Regions from separate parts of the Shewanella sp. WXL01 genome, predicted to be linked through region 2. Evidence: predicted binding sites of a transcription regulator. Region 2 holds the regulator's gene; the other holds the start of a gene.
What was found. Region 2 encodes NrdR, which represses ribonucleotide reductase genes. Its sites were predicted from a motif close to AAACACNANATNTNGTGTTT; they were not measured.

Region 1 (8,488 bases), on a different contig from region 2:
CTCAAGGATCTCTTCTAGCTCTTCTTTGATGACTTCCATCAAACGAACTGGGTTATTAAGAATATGTAATAGGCCTGCGATGAACTCTAATAGCTCTTCGTATTCTTGTAAGATCTTCTCATGCTCAAGGCCGGTTAAGCGGTGTAAGCGAAGTTCAAGAATAGCTTGTGCTTGTTGCTCAGTTAGGTAGTACTGACCATCGCGGATACCAAACTCTGGCTCTAACCATTCAGGGCGCGCTGCATCATCACCTGCTTTTTCAAGCATGCCTTTAACATTACCTAAATCCCAACCTTGTGCGACTAACTTAACTTTCGCTTCCGCTGGGGTTGGAGAGTTTTTAATTAGCTCGATAACAGGGTCGATGTTGGCAAGTGCGATGGCTAGTGCTTCAAGAATATGTGCACGTTCGCGAGCTTTACGTAGCTCATATACAGTACGACGAGTAACAACTTCACGGCGGTGAAGAATAAAGCTCTCTAGCATTTCCTTAAGGTTGAACAACTTAGGCTGACCATTGGTCAATGCCACCATGTTGATACCAAAAGAGCATTGCATTTGCGTTTGAGCGTACAGGTTATTAAGTACAACCTCGCCTACTTCGCCGCGCTTAATTTCGATAACGATACGCATGCCGTCTTTGTCAGACTCATCGCGCAGGCCTGAAATGCCCTCAATACGCTTATCTTTAACTAGCTCAGCAATCTTTTCAATCAGGCGCGCTTTGTTAACTTGATAAGGAATTTCAGTAACAATGATGCGCTCGCGACCATTTTCTTCTTCAATGTCTGCTTTGGCGCGCATAACAGCGCGTCCACGGCCTGTTTTATAAGCATCAATAATGCCCTTTCGACCGTTGATAGTTGCAGCTGTTGGGAAGTCAGGGCCAGGAATGTGCTCCATTAACTGCTCAATTGAAAGGCTTGGCTCTTCAATTAATGCTAAACAGCCTTGAACGACTTCAGTTAAGTTGTGCGGCGGAATATTGGTTGCCATACCAACCGCAATACCTGAAGCACCATTAACAAGTAAGTTAGGAATACGGGTTGGCAATACCGCTGGAATTTGCTCTGTACCGTCATAGTTAGGTACATAGTCAACAGTTTCTTTATCTAAGTCTGCAAGTAAAGAGTGCGCTAACTTCTCCATACGGATTTCGGTGTAACGCATTGCCGCTGCAGAGTCACCGTCTACCGAACCAAAGTTACCTTGACCGTCAACCAATGTGTAACGTAGCGAAAATGGCTGCGCCATACGTACAATTGTGTCATATACAGCAGAGTCACCATGTGGGTGATATTTACCGATTACGTCACCGACGACACGAGCGGATTTTTTATATGGTTTGTTCCAATCGTTTTTAAGTTCGTTCATCGCAAATAACACGCGACGATGAACCGGCTTTAAACCGTCACGAACATCAGGAAGCGCACGACCAACGATTACACTCATGGCGTAATCTAGGTACGAGTTCTTCAGCTCGTCTTCAATGTTAATTGGCGAAATTGATGATGCCAGATCAGTCATAAACTGCTCGTTCCCCTGAAAATTAGCTTACTGCAAAACTTCCATATTACAGTTTGGCTTTTAAACGTGATTTGGCATTCTAACACAGAATAATATTGGTGCTAGGGCTAAGGAGCGTCATTTGATTTTTTGTAGTAAATTTCTCGTAACAGCTTGTTATTCAGGCAGGTATTTACGTCTGAATGCTTAAAAAAACGCCATCGTTTTCTGGGCATTTTAATAAAAGCTATGAGGTGCTCAATTGCTAACCTCGATAACATTAAACGTTGGCTCATATATTGGGCAAAAACTGACCGATTATCACCTTGGCGGTGAAATTGTGATTAATAAGCTATTCACGCTGAAAATCTTGTCGCTATAATGGCGAGCATTATAAAAAGCAAGGTAGCGTTATGACACACTCTCCGTCTGAACAATCATCTCCATCGCTAAATGTCGATCCACAAGAAATTGCTAAATTTGAAGCTATGGCAGAAAGTTGGTGGGATCCAAATGGCGACTTTAAGCCTCTGCATCAACTCAACCCACTGCGCCTTAACTATATCGATCGCACCAGTAAGGGCATCTTTGGTAAACAAGTATTAGATGTTGGTTGTGGCGGCGGAATTCTAGCCGAGAGCATGGCACGCATTGGTGCAAATGTTACCGGCTTAGATATGGGTGAAGAGCCGTTAGAGGTAGCTAAGCTACATGCTCTTGAAGCAGGTGTGAACGTAAATTACCTTAAAAACACGGCTGAAGCGCACCGTGATGAGCATAAAGAATATTATGATGTGGTGACGTGTATGGAAATGCTAGAACACGTACCAGACCCGCAGTCTGTCATCCAAGCATGCTGCGACATGGTTAAACCGGGTGGTTATGTGTTTTTCTCAACCATTAATCGCAATCTCATGTCGTATATTCAAACCATTGTCGGCGCTGAGTACATTTTAAAGATGTTACCTGTTGGCACTCATGAGCACGCAAAGTTTATCAAGCCTTCAGAGCTTATTGCTTTGGTTGATAACACCGACCTTATCTGCCGCGATGCGTTAGGAATTACCTATAACCCACTTTCTGGCGTCTTTAAGTACACACCTAGTGTCGATGTTAACTATATGATTGCGACGCAAAAGGTTGACTAACCTTCTACATAAATTCGCTATACATCAAATATAGTACTCGTACTGTATAACTTAACAATCGCACATCAATAATACATTAATGTGCGATTTGTTTTGGGCGCTAAGGAATTAATAATGCAAACAAACAGCAACAATGAAATACAAGGTGTACTTTTTGACCTCGATGGCACGTTGGCCGATACTGCCCCAGATCTTGTTGCTGCGCTCAACGATGTATTACTCGAAAACCAACTGCCGACAAAACCTCTTGAACAGTTAAGGTTCGCTGCATCACATGGCAGTTTGTTCCTAGTAAAAACGGCGCTGCCTGACGCTGATGAAACCTTGCAGCATACGCTTCAACAACAAATGCTTACTCGCTATCACCAAATCAATGGCTCACACGCTAAGTTATTTGCGGGTATGGATGAATTACTCGATAGTTTAGATGCTAAGCAAATTCCCTATGGCATTGTGACCAACAAACATGCCCGTTTCACCCGCCCTCTAATGGCAGCACTAGGTTTAACTCAACGCTGTCAGACAATCATTAGCGGGGACACTACCAAGTTCCCTAAGCCTAACTGTGCACCTATGCTACTTGCCGCGCAGCAATTGGGTATCGACCCTGAACACATCTTGTATATAGGCGATGCAGAGCGCGACCTAGCGGCCGCTCAAAACGCTAACATGATTGGCGGCGTTGCCTTATGGGGTTATTTGAATGAAACAGATACACCTGATGAATGGCCTGCGCGATATCGCTTCGGATCAGCACAGGACTACCTGGCGCTATTCAAGTAGCCTTATTAAGGTAAATAGTGCAGCGCTAGTTTTGCATTGCTATCGCAGCTCTTCTGCTCAACCTTAGGTAATTTCAAAGTCGTCAATTTGACCAAGCTCTAATGTTAGTCTGTTACTTTTCAGTGGACTCATTGTCTAACAGATGTGTTTTTGTTTGGGCAACGTATAGTTCCCAGGTTGCTAGATAGATTTAAAGCGACATCAAGTTTGAGAAAGACTGCTTAAAATTTTGCCGATCACATTTGTGAATGGTGTTTATTTTAGCGATCAATCCGTTCTAATTTTAATGTTAAAAATCTGTTGCATTCGCAGAATATGCCTGTAGCTCTGCCCTTTAGCAAACCTGCATAATTAAGCGAATAAACATCCTCAACTTATCCACAGGATGTTATCGAAATTGCAGCTTGCAAATCCGCTAAAACCTCACTATCTTGTATCATTAATTTCTAACAGCACTATATCTTGTGTGTTGCTGTTGATGAAATACACTACACTTAGGGTTAGGTTAACCATAAAAATCCCAATATATATGGGGTGCGCTTAAAGTTTAACCGCTTGTTAATCCAGAGCGTGAATATTAAGGCGACAATAATAGTGAACTGGACTCAACTATTTCTGATCGCGTATTTGATCAACACAAAACTGCACCAGCAGATATTGATAATAAAAACCAAGGCAAATCCTTAATGAATAGCAACATGATGGTCACTAAACGTAGTGGCGAACGCGAAACTATTGATCTAGATAAAATCCACCGAGTGATCACTTGGGCGGCAAAAGGACTCAACAACGTCTCAGTATCAGAAGTGGAGTTACGTTCTCACTTACAATTCTTCGACGGCATTCCTACCGAAGCTATCCACGAAACCATTATTAAAGCCGCTGCAGACTTAATTTCTCCGGAATCACCTGATTACCAATTCCTTGCCGCTCGCTTAGCTATTTTCCATCTACGTAAAAAAGCATTCGGTCAGTTTGAGCCACCGAAGTTGTATGACCATGTGACTCAATTAGTTGAGATGGGAAAATACGATCAACATATTCTTGCCGATTACACCCGTGAAGAAATAGATACTTTAGATAGCTACATTGACCACTGGCGCGATATGAACTTCTCATACGCTGCGGTTAAACAACTTGAAGGTAAGTACCTGGTTCAAAACCGCGTGACCCAAGAAGTTTATGAAAGTGCTCAGTTCCTATACATGCTGGTGGCAGCTTGCCTGTTTGCAAAATACCCAGCTGAAACGCGCCTTAAGTATGTAAAAGATTTTTACGATGCCACATCGACATTTAAGATCTCACTGCCTACGCCAATTATGGCTGGTGTGCGCACCCCTACTCGCCAATTTAGCTCATGTGTACTCATTGAATGTGATGACAGCCTGGATTCAATTAATGCAACAGCGTCATCAATCGTTAAGTATGTGAGTCAACGCGCTGGTATTGGTATTAACGCAGGTCGCATTCGTGCGCTTGGTAGCCCTATTCGTGGCGGCGAAGCATTCCATACAGGTTGCCTACCGTTTTATAAGTACTTCCAAACCGCAGTTAAGTCCTGCTCGCAAGGCGGCGTGCGCGGTGGTGCAGCAACGCTGTTCTACCCAATTTGGCACTTAGAAGTTGAGTCGTTACTTGTTCTTAAAAACAACCGTGGCGTTGATGATAACCGCGTGCGTCACCTTGACTATGGTGTACAATTAAACAAGTTAATGTACCAGCGCTTAATCCAAGGTAAAGACATTAGCTTGTTCAGCCCATCAGACGTACCTGGCCTTTATGATGCATTCTTTGCCGATCAAGCTAAGTTTGAAGAGCTTTACGTAAAATACGAAGCAGATGAGAGCATTCGTCGTAAGGTGCTAAAAGCAGTCGATTTGTTCTCACTTATGATGCAAGAGCGTGCCTCTACAGGTCGTATCTACGTACAAAACGTTGACCACTGCAATACTCATAGCCCGTTTGACCCACAAGTTGCGCCAATTAAGCAATCGAACTTGTGTTTAGAAATTGCGCTGCCAACTAAGCCACTTAACAACATCGACGATCCAAATGGTGAAATTGCCCTTTGTACGTTATCTGCACTTAACCTAGGTGCAATTGAAAACTTAGATGAAATTGAAGTGCTAGCCGACCTTGCTGTGCGCGCGTTAGACAACCTACTTGATTACCAAGACTACCCGATTAAATCGGCGCACCTTGGTTCAATGAATCGCCGCACCTTGGGTATAGGTGTTATTAACTTTGCAAACTATCTTGCTAAAAACGGTAAGCGTTACTCAGACGGCTCAGCCAATAACCTGACCCATAAAACGTTCGAGGCAATTCAGTTCTACTTATTAAAAGCGTCAATGAATCTGGCTAAAGAACAAGGTGCTTGTCCGCTATTTAACGAGACCACTTACGCTAAAGGTATTCTGCCTATCGATACCTACAAGCGCGCGCTTGATGAAATTTGTGATGAGCCATTGCATCTTGACTGGGAAACGCTGCGTAGTGACATTCAAACTCATGGCCTACGTAATTCAACCTTGTCTGCACTTATGCCATCAGAGACTTCATCGCAAATATCAAACGCCACTAACGGTATTGAGCCACCACGCGGCTTAATTAGTGTTAAAGCGAGTAAAGACGGTCAGTTGAAACAAGTTGTGCCTGACTTTGAAACCTTAAAGCATGATTACGAACTACTTTGGAACATGCCAAGCAATGAAGGTTACTTACAACTTGTTGGTTTAATGCAGAAGTTCGTTGACCAGGCAATTTCAGCTAACACTAACTATGACCCTGCGCGTTTTGATGATCAAAAAGTACCAATGAAAGTGCTGCTAAAAGATTTGTTAACTGCGTACAAGTTAGGTGTGAAAACCCTTTACTATCACAACACTCGTGACGGCGCGTCTGATCAACATGATGACATTACCTCTGTTGAGAAAGAAGACAACGATTGTGCCGGCGGTGCGTGCAAGATTTAATAATAATTAATATGAAATCGCGGGGGCTGCCCCGCTTTTTTAGGAACGGAAATAATGGCTTACTCTACTTTTTGTCAAACACCTAATGATCCAACTAACGAGCCAATGTTCTTTGGCCAGCCAGTGAACGTTGCACGCTACGATCAGCAAAAATATGAAGTATTTGAAAAACTCATTGAAAAGCAGCTGTCTTTTTTCTGGCGTCCAGAAGAAGTAGACGTTAGCCGTGACAAAATTGACTATGGTTCATTACCTGAACATGAAAAGCACATTTTCATCTCAAACCTTAAGTACCAAACACTGCTCGACTCGATTCAAGGCCGCTCGCCAAACGTCGCGTTTTTACCTTTAGTGTCGATCCCAGAGTTAGAAACCTGGATTGAAACCTGGTCATTCTCTGAGACAATTCACTCTCGCTCCTATACGCACATCATTCGTAATATCGTCAATGACCCATCTGCTGTATTTGACGATATTGTACAGAACGAGCAAATTCTCAAGCGTGCTGGCGATATCGCGCATTTTTATGACCACTTGATTAAATTGACTCAAGTAAATGAGCTACATGGTGAAGGCACCCATGAGATCAACGGTGAAACCATTACCGTTAATTCTCGCGAGCTTAAAAAAGCCCTGTATCTTTGTATGATGTCGGTTAACGCACTAGAAGCGATTCGCTTTTATGTAAGCTTTGCATGTTCCTTCGCTTTCGCTGAGCGCAAGCTTATGGAAGGTAATGCAAAAATCATTCGATTAATTGCTCGCGACGAAGCACTTCACCTCAATGGTACTCAGCATATCTTACAGCTAATGCAAGGCGGTAAAGATGACCCTGAGATGGCTGAAATTGCCAAAGAGTGTGAGCCTGAGGCATTTAATTTGTTCTTAGAGGCTGCTGAGCAAGAAAAAGAATGGGCAAAATACCTGTTTAAAGACGGCTCTATGATTGGCCTTAACGAGCAAATCCTTTGCCAGTACGTTGAGTACATCACTAACCAACGTATGAAGTCAGTTAACCTGATCCAGCCATACGAAGACAGAACTAATCCGCTTCCATGGATGAAGAACTGGTTAGAAAGTGATGCAGTACAGGTAGCACCTCAAGAAGTGGAAGTCTCTTCTTACCTTGTTGGGCAAATTGATGCCTCGGTAGATAGCGATGAGTTTGCTGACTTTGACCTATAACAATCCATTTAAAAAAGCGCCGATTGTTAGCGTTAAAGGGCAGCCCGTACTGCTCTTTAACGACGACAAAACTACCCTGCTTGAAGCACTTGAATACAAAAAAATAAAAGTATTCTCTGAGTGTCGTAACGGGTATTGTGGCGCCTGTAAAACAAAAGTGTTAAGTGGTAGCGTGACTTACCACACGCCGCCACTTGTCGCGTTAGAAAAAGATGAATGCCTGCCTTGCTGCTGTCGCCCAGATTCAAATTTAGACTTGGCTATCGAGCAAGACATCAGTACCCACCCAGGGGTGGTTGCGCTGGCTAGTAAGATAAAAGAACCAGCATAGAGGCGAGTTAATACAATACTAGCCCTTGCGTTGATATACCTGTTAACGCCTAGTCTGCTTAAACATGGTTTCAAGCTCGGCAAATAACCACTCTAGAACTTCGCCAACTCCTTTATCTCGGCGCTTAACCACACCAACCTCAATCAATAACGACTCAGGAATATGGTAAGTGTCTAGCTCTACCAAGCCGTGCTCGATATACCAATCTGAGCGAGCAACATGCTCAGGCACAAGCGCCCAACCGATACCACGCGTCACCATACCTGTAATGTAGTAATAACTATCCAGCATCCAGTAATTAGGTGATATTGGCTTACTCGCTTTGCCTTGCAGATCGCAAATCACTAACTGCCGGTGGTTAACCAACTCCGTTAAGCTCGGGCGTTTGGATTTAGCTAACGGGTGTTTTTCAGATACGATCAAGGTTTGGTAAAACCTATCAACCGAGTAGTACTCTAACTGCTCACTTAAATCATCGGCGCTGAAAATAATACCAATGTCCGCTTTGCCTTGTTCAACCCAGGCTGAAATGTCACTGCGAGTACCGTTAATAATCGTGA
Region 2 (8,488 bases):
CTTGAGCTAGGCCTTTGTTACACTCGCCAGCCACCATATCAAAGTGTGGAGTGCCACCGCGGATAACCGCACCTAGAGAGATAATTCCGTCAAACTTACCGCTAGCAGCCACACGGCGTGCAGCAAGTGGAAGTTCTACTGCGCCTGGTACACGTACAATAGTGATGTTGTCATCTTGTACCTGACCAAAACGCTTAAGTGTGTCTAATGCACCTTCAAGCAGGCTTTCAACAACAAAAGAGTTGAAACGCGATACAACAATCGCCACTTTGGCATTTTTCGCTTCGATATTACCTTGAACTACGTTCATTCTTATCTTACCTAATTTAGCTAAAGCACCCAGCTCGGGTGAAAGAGGCGCTATGATACCATAGCCACCCTTGTTGAGCGCAATGTAATTAATGAAATTGTTAAATAGTAAGCTGTAAAGGCTTACTCAGATATATACTCTGTTACTTCTAACCCAAAACCTGATAACGAATGATACTGTTTTGGTGAGCTAAGTAGGCGCATAGTACTCACACCAACATTAGCTAGAATTTGTGAGCCAACACCAACGCGGCGTGACGTACCTTGCCACTTAGCAGGTGCAGCAGCTTCGCCTTTATCTTCCGCTTCAAACGCTTTGACTTTGGCAAGGATGTCACTGCTATGCTCTTGATTGCCCAGCAATACCATCACACCACCTTCAGTTGCAATGCGCTCCATGGCTTTCTCTAGTGGCCAGCTACGCTGCTGATCACGCTCAGAATGCAATAGGTCATTAAAGGTGTTTTGTAGATGCACGCGCACTAGGCAGTTTTCAGTCACATCGCCTTTGAGTAGCGCATAATGCAGCTGGTTGTCGATAGTGTCGCGGAAGGTCACTAGGTCAAAATCACCAAAGCGTGTTGGTAGCTTACACTGGGCTTCACGCACCACAGTGGTTTCTTTGTTGTTACGGTACTCGATTAAATCGGCAATGGTGCCCATTTTAATACCGTGCTTTTCGCTGAACACTTCAAGGTCTGGCATGCGCGCCATAGTGCCGTCTTCATTAAGAATTTCGACAATCACGCCTGAAGGTTCAAAACCAGCTAAACGCGCTAGGTCGCAACCGGCTTCAGTATGGCCTGCACGGGTTAACACGCCGCCATCTTGCGCCATTAACGGGAAGATGTGCCCTGGCTGAACAAGATCGGCAGCTTTGGCATCTTTAGCTACCGCCGCTTGCACAGTCACTGCGCGGTCATGGGCAGAAATACCAGTCGTCACGCCTTCAGCGGCTTCAATTGATACCGTGAAGTTAGTTGAAAACTGTGCGTTATTATTGGTTACCATTAACGGCAGATTTAGCTGCTGACAACGCTCTTTGGTCATGGTCTGGCAAATCAACCCTCGGCCATAAGTCGCCATAAAGTTGATTGCTGCAGGAGTAACACATTCAGACGCCATAATGAGGTCGCCTTCATTCTCCCTATCTTCATCATCCATCAAGATAACCATCTTACCCTGACGAATATCTTCGATGATTTCTTCTATGCTGTGTAACGCCATATAAAAACCTTTTTGCTAGTCGCTCGTTTTAGAGTTGTTGTCTCTATTATTGTCACCCGAACCATTTTAATACCAATTGGCATCAGGCTCAGGCGTTTGATTTATTCTGTATCTTTGCCGCAAACTTCGGCTTTTCTCTTGCTAAGCGGCGCTTGAGCTAGCGCATAAAACCTGACTTTGCCAGCAGCTCCATGGTTACACCTGAGTGTTCGCCTGCATCTTTGGCTGCACTCGGGTCCATCAACCTTTCAAGATAGCGGGCAATTAAATCCACCTCTATGTTGACGCTATCCCCAGCTTTCATGCTAGTTAACGTGGTTTCGGCTGCGGTGTGCGGCACGATAGTGAGGCGGAATTTACTGCCATCAACTTCATTCACCGTTAAGCTCACACCATCAATAGTAATTGAGCCTTTATGGGCTATATAACGCGCTAACTCTTTTGGCGCATCAAGCCAAAACTCAATTGCTTGACCACGCATTTCGCGCTTAACCACTTTGGCAATGCCGTCCACATGACCACTTACCATATGACCACCAAGACGCGTATTAGCCGTGACTGCTTTTTCAAGATTGACCTTTTGACCAACTTGATAGTTTGCAAAACCCGTAAGCGCCACCGTTTCAGCAGACACGTCTGCCACATAACCATTTGCTAAGCACTCAACTACGGTTAAACACACACCATTAGTAGCAATACTGTCACCTAGCTTTACATCGCCAAGATCTAACTTACCGCTATCAACCGTCAAACGGATATCATTACTTTGGCGCTCAATCTTAGTTAAGGTACCAAGGGCTTCAATTATCCCTGTAAACATATGCTCTCGCTTTGAAAAATTATTCTATAAACTCAGTTTCTAATTAGTTTGCTCGTTGCCAGTCATGCGCAGCACTATCTTGGTGTCTTGCCCTACCCTTGTTTGCTCAACAACTTCTCCAACAGGAAGCTGATCCATTTGTAAATAGTCAGGTAAGTTAAGCATATTTCTGCCCTGGCTTCCGAGGATTTTCGGCGCCTGATATATCACCAACTCGTCCACTAATTTTTGCGCCACAAAACTGCCGCTCAACGTGGCGCCAGCCTCAACAAACACCGAGTTACAAGATTCGCCCAAATGTACTAAAACTTGTTGCAAGTTAATGCGACCTTTATCATCTAAATCCGCCTTGAAAACAGAGACATGTGATGGAAGTTGGCTTTTTACTAATTCAGGGTAAGGTTTTGTAGTCACCAGCAAGATGGGGGAGTCGATTGCAAACAACCGATATTCTGCCGTTAAGCTCGCGTGGGTGTCTAGCACAACCCTAAGCGGTTGGTGAATCTGTGTTTCATGAAGGGAATTTTTAAGGCTACCTAACTCGTCATAACGCACATTGAGACTTGGATCATCCATAGTGACAGTGTTGACGCCTGTTATAAGCGCGCAGTGCTGAGCACGCAGGCGCTGCACATCTTGCCGAGCTTTTGGGCCAGTGATCCATTTAGACACACCATTACTCAATGCAGTTTTGCCATCTAAACTGGTGGCAACCTTAACTGTCACCCAAGGCAAGCTCGTTTTCATGCGCTTCATAAAGCTGCGGTTTATTGCATAAGCCTGTGCTTCAAACAAGCCCACATCAACTCGAATGCCCGCTTGTTCAAGCATATTGATGCCGCGACCTGCAACTTGTGGATTGGGATCTAATACTGCAACAACCACTCTGGCGACTTTTGCATTAATTAAGGCCTCGGCGCATGGCGGCGTGCGCCCATAATGGCTACAAGGTTCAAGGGTGACATACGCCGTCGCGCCCTGCGCGCTAACTTGCTGTTGTTTAAGAGTGTTGAGCGCATTCGCTTCGGCGTGGCCTTGCCCTGCCACCTTGTGATAATCCTCGGCAATAATAGTGTTGCCTTTAGTTATCACACAGCCAACACAAGGGTTTGGGCGAGTGGTATAGCGACCGCGCTCAGCAAGCTGCATAGCACGGGTCATCATTTGCATGTCGAATGTCGACCAAGTGGGCATTGAACGTCCTAGTAACTATATTAAGAAGAGATTATTCTTGTGCCGGCACTACTTTTGTAGCTTAGCGATGGCCTCACCAAACTGGGAAACATCTTCAAATGCGCGGTAAACAGAAGCAAAACGAATATAGGCAACTTTATCCAATGACATCAGCTGATCCATCATTAGATTACCTATCATCTCTGAGTTGACTTCCCGCTCGCCTGTAGCACGTAACATAGATTTGATTTTACTCAGTGACTGCTCAATTTGATCCATTGACACTGGACGCTTCTCAACCGCGCGCAGCATACCGCCGCGGAGCTTCTCTTCATCAAATGGCTGACGAGTGCCGTCTTGCTTAATCACTCGTGGCATCACCAGCTCCGCCCCTTCAAAAGTGGTGAATCGCTCGTGACACTCCATACACTCACGGCGGCGTCTAACCTGATGGCCGTCTGCAACTAATCTGGAATCAATAACTTTAGTATCTGTCGCGCTACAAAATGGGCAATGCATTGTGCCTCCGCAGAAAAACAAAATGGCCGCTAACATTAGCGGCCATTGAAGTTTATCTTATTTACAGCAGTAGGTTAAGGTGAAAGGCTAAAAACTGCGCCTCTATCTCGTTATGCAAAAGCACCTAAAGCATAAGCACCTAAAGCACAAGCGCCCTACGCATGATTGCGCTGATTAAGCGTAAACCGGGAACTTAGCACATAGCTCAAGCACTTGTGCTTTAACACGGTCAATCACATCTTGGTTTTGTGCATCATCAAGAATGTCACAGATCCACGTTGTTAGCTGCTTACACTCAGCTTCTTTAAAGCCACGGCGAGTGATTGCTGGCGACCCAATACGGATACCAGAAGTCACAAACGGTGAGCGTGGATCATTTGGCACTGAGTTTTTGTTTACTGTGATGTTGGCGCTACCAAGCGCTGCATCAGCTTCTTTACCTGTTAGCTCACGACCAATTAGGTCAACTAGCATTAGGTGATTGTCAGTACCACCAGAAACGATTTTGTAACCGCGCTCAAGGAACACTTCAACCATAGCTTTAGCATTGTTCACCACTTGCTGTTGGTAAACTTTGAACTCAGGCTCTAACGCTTCTTTAAATGCAACCGCTTTACCTGCGATAACATGCATTAGTGGGCCACCTTGGCCACCTGGGAATACTGCAGAGTTTAGCTTCTTATATAAGTCTTCATCGTCTGCTGCAGAAAGAATGATACCACCGCGTGGGCCAGCTAGCGTTTTATGGGTAGTTGACGTCACAACGTGCGCGTGTGGGATTGGCGTTGGGTATACACCAGCTGCAATTAAACCAGCAACGTGCGCCATATCAACGAATAGGTAAGCACCAATTTTATCAGCGATTTCACGCATTCTCGCCCAGTCAACAATACCTGAGTATGCAGAGAAACCACCAATCATCATCTTAGGCTTGTGCTCTAAAGCTAGCTTTTCCATTTCGTCGTAGTCGATTTTGCCTGACTCGTCGATACCGTAAGGGATGATGTTGTAAAGCTTACCAGAGAAGTTTACTGGTGAGCCGTGAGTTAAGTGACCACCGTGAGCTAGATTCATACCTAGAACTGTGTCACCTGGCTGAAGCAGCGCCATAAATACCGCACTATTAGCTTGTGAACCAGAATGCGGCTGAACATTGGCGTAAGTTGCACCAAATAGCTCTTTCACACGGTCAATAGCTAGAGTTTCAACGGTATCAACATACTCACAACCACCGTAGTAACGCTTGCCTGGGTAACCTTCTGCATATTTGTTGGTAAGCTGAGAACCTTGCGCTTCCATTACGCGTGGACTGGTGTAGTTTTCAGAAGCAATTAGCTCGATGTGCTCTTCTTGACGAAGCGTTTCGTCTTCGATCGCTTTAAATAACTGAGGATCATAATCGGCAATGTTCATCGCTTTTTTAAGCATGTTAACTCCAAGCAAGTTCTTATATATAGGGTTGCGCGGTATTCTACTCTGCAAGTGAGCTGAATCACACCCCAAATAACATGAAATTCACTGTGTTTTAAATTCAAAACGATTCATGCTTGATTGCCTATTGAAACCACAGCGATAAGCGCATCGCTTTCCAAGGGATTTATTATTGAGTTGTTGAACTTATCGCGTAAACTTAGCCAATCTAGATAAAAAGGATATAACAACCTCATGGCGCAATTCGTATATAGCATGCTGCGAGTGGGCAAAATCGTCCCTCCGAAAAAGCAAATTCTTAAAGATATTTCGTTAAGCTTTTTCCCTGGAGCAAAAATTGGTGTTCTTGGTCTAAACGGCTCAGGTAAATCAACCCTTCTAAAAATCATGGCGGGTTTAGATACCGAAATTGAGGGTGAAGCGCGCCCAATGCCTGGCCTAAAAATCGGTTACCTACCGCAAGAGCCAAAGCTTGATGAATCACAAACCGTGCGTGAAGCCATTGAAGAAGCGGTAGCTGAAGCCAAAAACGCCCTAACTCGTTTAGATGAAGTTTACGCTTTATACGCAGAGCCAGATGCAGACTTTGACGAGCTAGCTCGCGAGCAAGGCGAACTCGAAGCCATTATTCAGGCAACCGATGCACACAACCTTGATGCGGTGTTAGACCGCGCTGCTGATGCGCTACGTCTGCCAGATTGGGATGAGAAAATTGCGGTACTTTCAGGTGGTGAGCGCCGCCGCGTAGCGCTTTGTCGTCTACTACTAGAAAAACCAGAAATGCTACTACTTGATGAACCGACCAACCACTTGGATGCAGAGTCTGTCGCTTGGTTAGAGCACTTCTTACAAGCGTACACAGGTACTGTTGTGGCAATTACCCACGATAGATACTTCCTTGATAACGCGGCAGGTTGGATTTTAGAGCTTGACCGTGGTGAAGGTATTCCATGGGAAGGTAACTACTCTTCTTGGCTTGAGCAAAAAGATAACCGTCTTAAGCAAGAAGCGGCGACCGAAAGCGCTAAGCAAAAAACCATCGCCAAAGAACTGGAGTGGGTACGCCAAGGTAGCAAAGGTCGTCAATCAAAAGGTAAGGCGCGTATGGCTCGATTTGAAGAGCTTAATACTAACGACTACCAAAAACGTAATGAGACTAACGAGCTATTCATTCCGCCAGGGCCGCGCCTAGGTGATAAGGTTATTGAAGTTAACAACCTCACTAAATCATACGGCGACCGCATCTTAATTGATGACTTGTCATTCACCGTACCTAAAGGTGCTATCGTCGGTATTATCGGTGCTAACGGTGCGGGGAAATCAACCTTGTTTAGAATGATTTCAGGTGACGAGCAACCAGATAGTGGCTCTATTGAAGTGGGGGAGTCAGTTAAAATCGCTTCGGTTGAGCAGTTCCGTGACTCAATGGACGACAGTAAAACAGTGTGGCAAGAGATTTCTGATGGGCAGGATATTATGCGCATCAACAACACAGAGATCCCAAGCCGTGCTTACGTTGGTCGTTTTAACTTCCGCGGCGGCGATCAGCAAAAAATCATTGGCACCTTATCTGGTGGTGAGCGTAACCGCGTTCACCTAGCAAAACTGCTACAAGCTGGCGGTAACGTATTGCTACTCGATGAACCAACCAACGATTTAGACGTAGAAACACTACGTGCACTTGAAGAAGCGCTGCTTGAGTTCCCAGGCTGCGCCATGGTTATCTCGCATGACCGTTGGTTCCTTGACCGTATTGCGACCCATATTCTTGACTACCGTGACGAAGGTCAGGTTAACTTCTACGAAGGTAACTACACCGAGTACTCAACCTGGTTAAAGAACACTTATGGAGCAGATGTAGTTGAGCCGCATCGCTTGAAGTACAAGCGCATGAGCAAATAAGGCGGTAGCAAAATAGCTATGCCACACAAAAGCAGAGGTCAAATGACCTCTGTTTTGCTTTGTAAAAGTTTCCCAAAGCACATAAAAAATACATAAACAACAAGCGAACATAGCAAATACAAACAACAGAAAGCTAAAAAACGTTGCTCGCCAATCAAGCGTTCTATTTTATAGCTCAATCGTTAGTTAATAACTCGATCTTTATCAATAATCGGTCACCCAAACGCGGTAGTCGATGACAATCTGTTTGTAAAGCGAAAACAAGTTAAGTATGATTAATTCATAATGGATTATTTCGCCCTTAGCCGAATTTTTCATGGCGTTTTTGAGTGCTAATGGTTCTAGTCTATAAAGAAGAATAATGGAGAAATCAGTGAGATACGGTTCAATTGCCCTTGCCCTAGTATGCTTATATGCAAGTAACTCATATGCTGCACTGGAAGTCATAACAAGTTCAGAAAAAAACACCCTAAAAGATATTGAGCGTCAATATAATATTGACCCTCAGCTGATCTCTGTTAACGACAAGTTCTCTCGACACAACAAAAAAGCCAACGATATTGAAGAGTTAAAAAAGAAGATAGAGTCTGAAAAAGCACGCTATGAAGAACTTGTAGGTCAACTTCAAGACAAAATTCTTGCCAAAGCCAACATGCCAGCCTTTTACCGTCAAATTGAAGATACAGTTAACGGCATCGACTCACTAGAAACTCGAACCCGACTAGACACCCAAGCGCTGGAAGGTGAGCGTGAAGATATTCAAGCAGAATACAAATCAATTAATGCAAAGCGCTCAGAGAAAAGTCAAAAGCTGTTCAAGCTAAAAAAAGACATTACTGACCGTTTAGTAGCGGATTTATCTAAATCAAGCAGTGAGCTACCTGTTAATATCAATGGCTCAACTGAATGTAGTAAGTTCCAATCTATTGCAGACTGTTTAAAAGAGTCTAAAAGCTACATTCTTAGCAATACCCGCAACGAGTCACCTTTTCTTACCGACAAATCAGTATTGCTTGATTATGAAGTGCTTGATGCCAACATGAACATGCATGGCGAGCTTAACTACAAAGTAGCGATGAAGTTCAAGCCATCATACAACAAGAAAAT

Region 1: the regulator NrdR is predicted to act here: its motif matches at 3,888-3,907, upstream of nrdA (class 1a ribonucleoside-diphosphate reductase subunit alpha).

The regions. Positions count from the first base shown of each region.
Region 1 covers NZ_JAAIKQ010000002.1:884,975-893,462, reverse strand. Annotated here, with positions in the region: gene gyrA (DNA gyrase subunit A) at 1-1,527, opposite strand, end outside; gene ubiG (bifunctional 2-polyprenyl-6-hydroxyphenol methylase/3-demethylubiquinol 3-O-methyltransferase UbiG) at 1,920-2,654, shown strand; gene G3R49_RS08885 (HAD family hydrolase) at 2,769-3,437, shown strand; gene nrdA (class 1a ribonucleoside-diphosphate reductase subunit alpha) at 4,124-6,412, shown strand; gene nrdB (class Ia ribonucleoside-diphosphate reductase subunit beta) at 6,467-7,597, shown strand; gene yfaE (class I ribonucleotide reductase maintenance protein YfaE) at 7,572-7,928, shown strand; gene G3R49_RS08865 (LysR family transcriptional regulator) at 7,971-8,488, opposite strand, start outside.
Region 2 covers NZ_JAAIKQ010000001.1:934,289-942,776, reverse strand. Annotated here, with positions in the region: gene ribE (6,7-dimethyl-8-ribityllumazine synthase) at 1-310, opposite strand, end outside; gene ribBA (bifunctional 3,4-dihydroxy-2-butanone-4-phosphate synthase/GTP cyclohydrolase II) at 433-1,536, opposite strand; gene G3R49_RS04050 (riboflavin synthase) at 1,694-2,356, opposite strand; gene ribD (bifunctional diaminohydroxyphosphoribosylaminopyrimidine deaminase/5-amino-6-(5-phosphoribosylamino)uracil reductase RibD) at 2,396-3,550, opposite strand; gene nrdR (transcriptional regulator NrdR) at 3,599-4,048, opposite strand; gene glyA (serine hydroxymethyltransferase) at 4,223-5,476, opposite strand; gene ettA (energy-dependent translational throttle protein EttA) at 5,714-7,381, shown strand; gene G3R49_RS04025 (hypothetical protein) at 7,755-8,488, shown strand, end outside.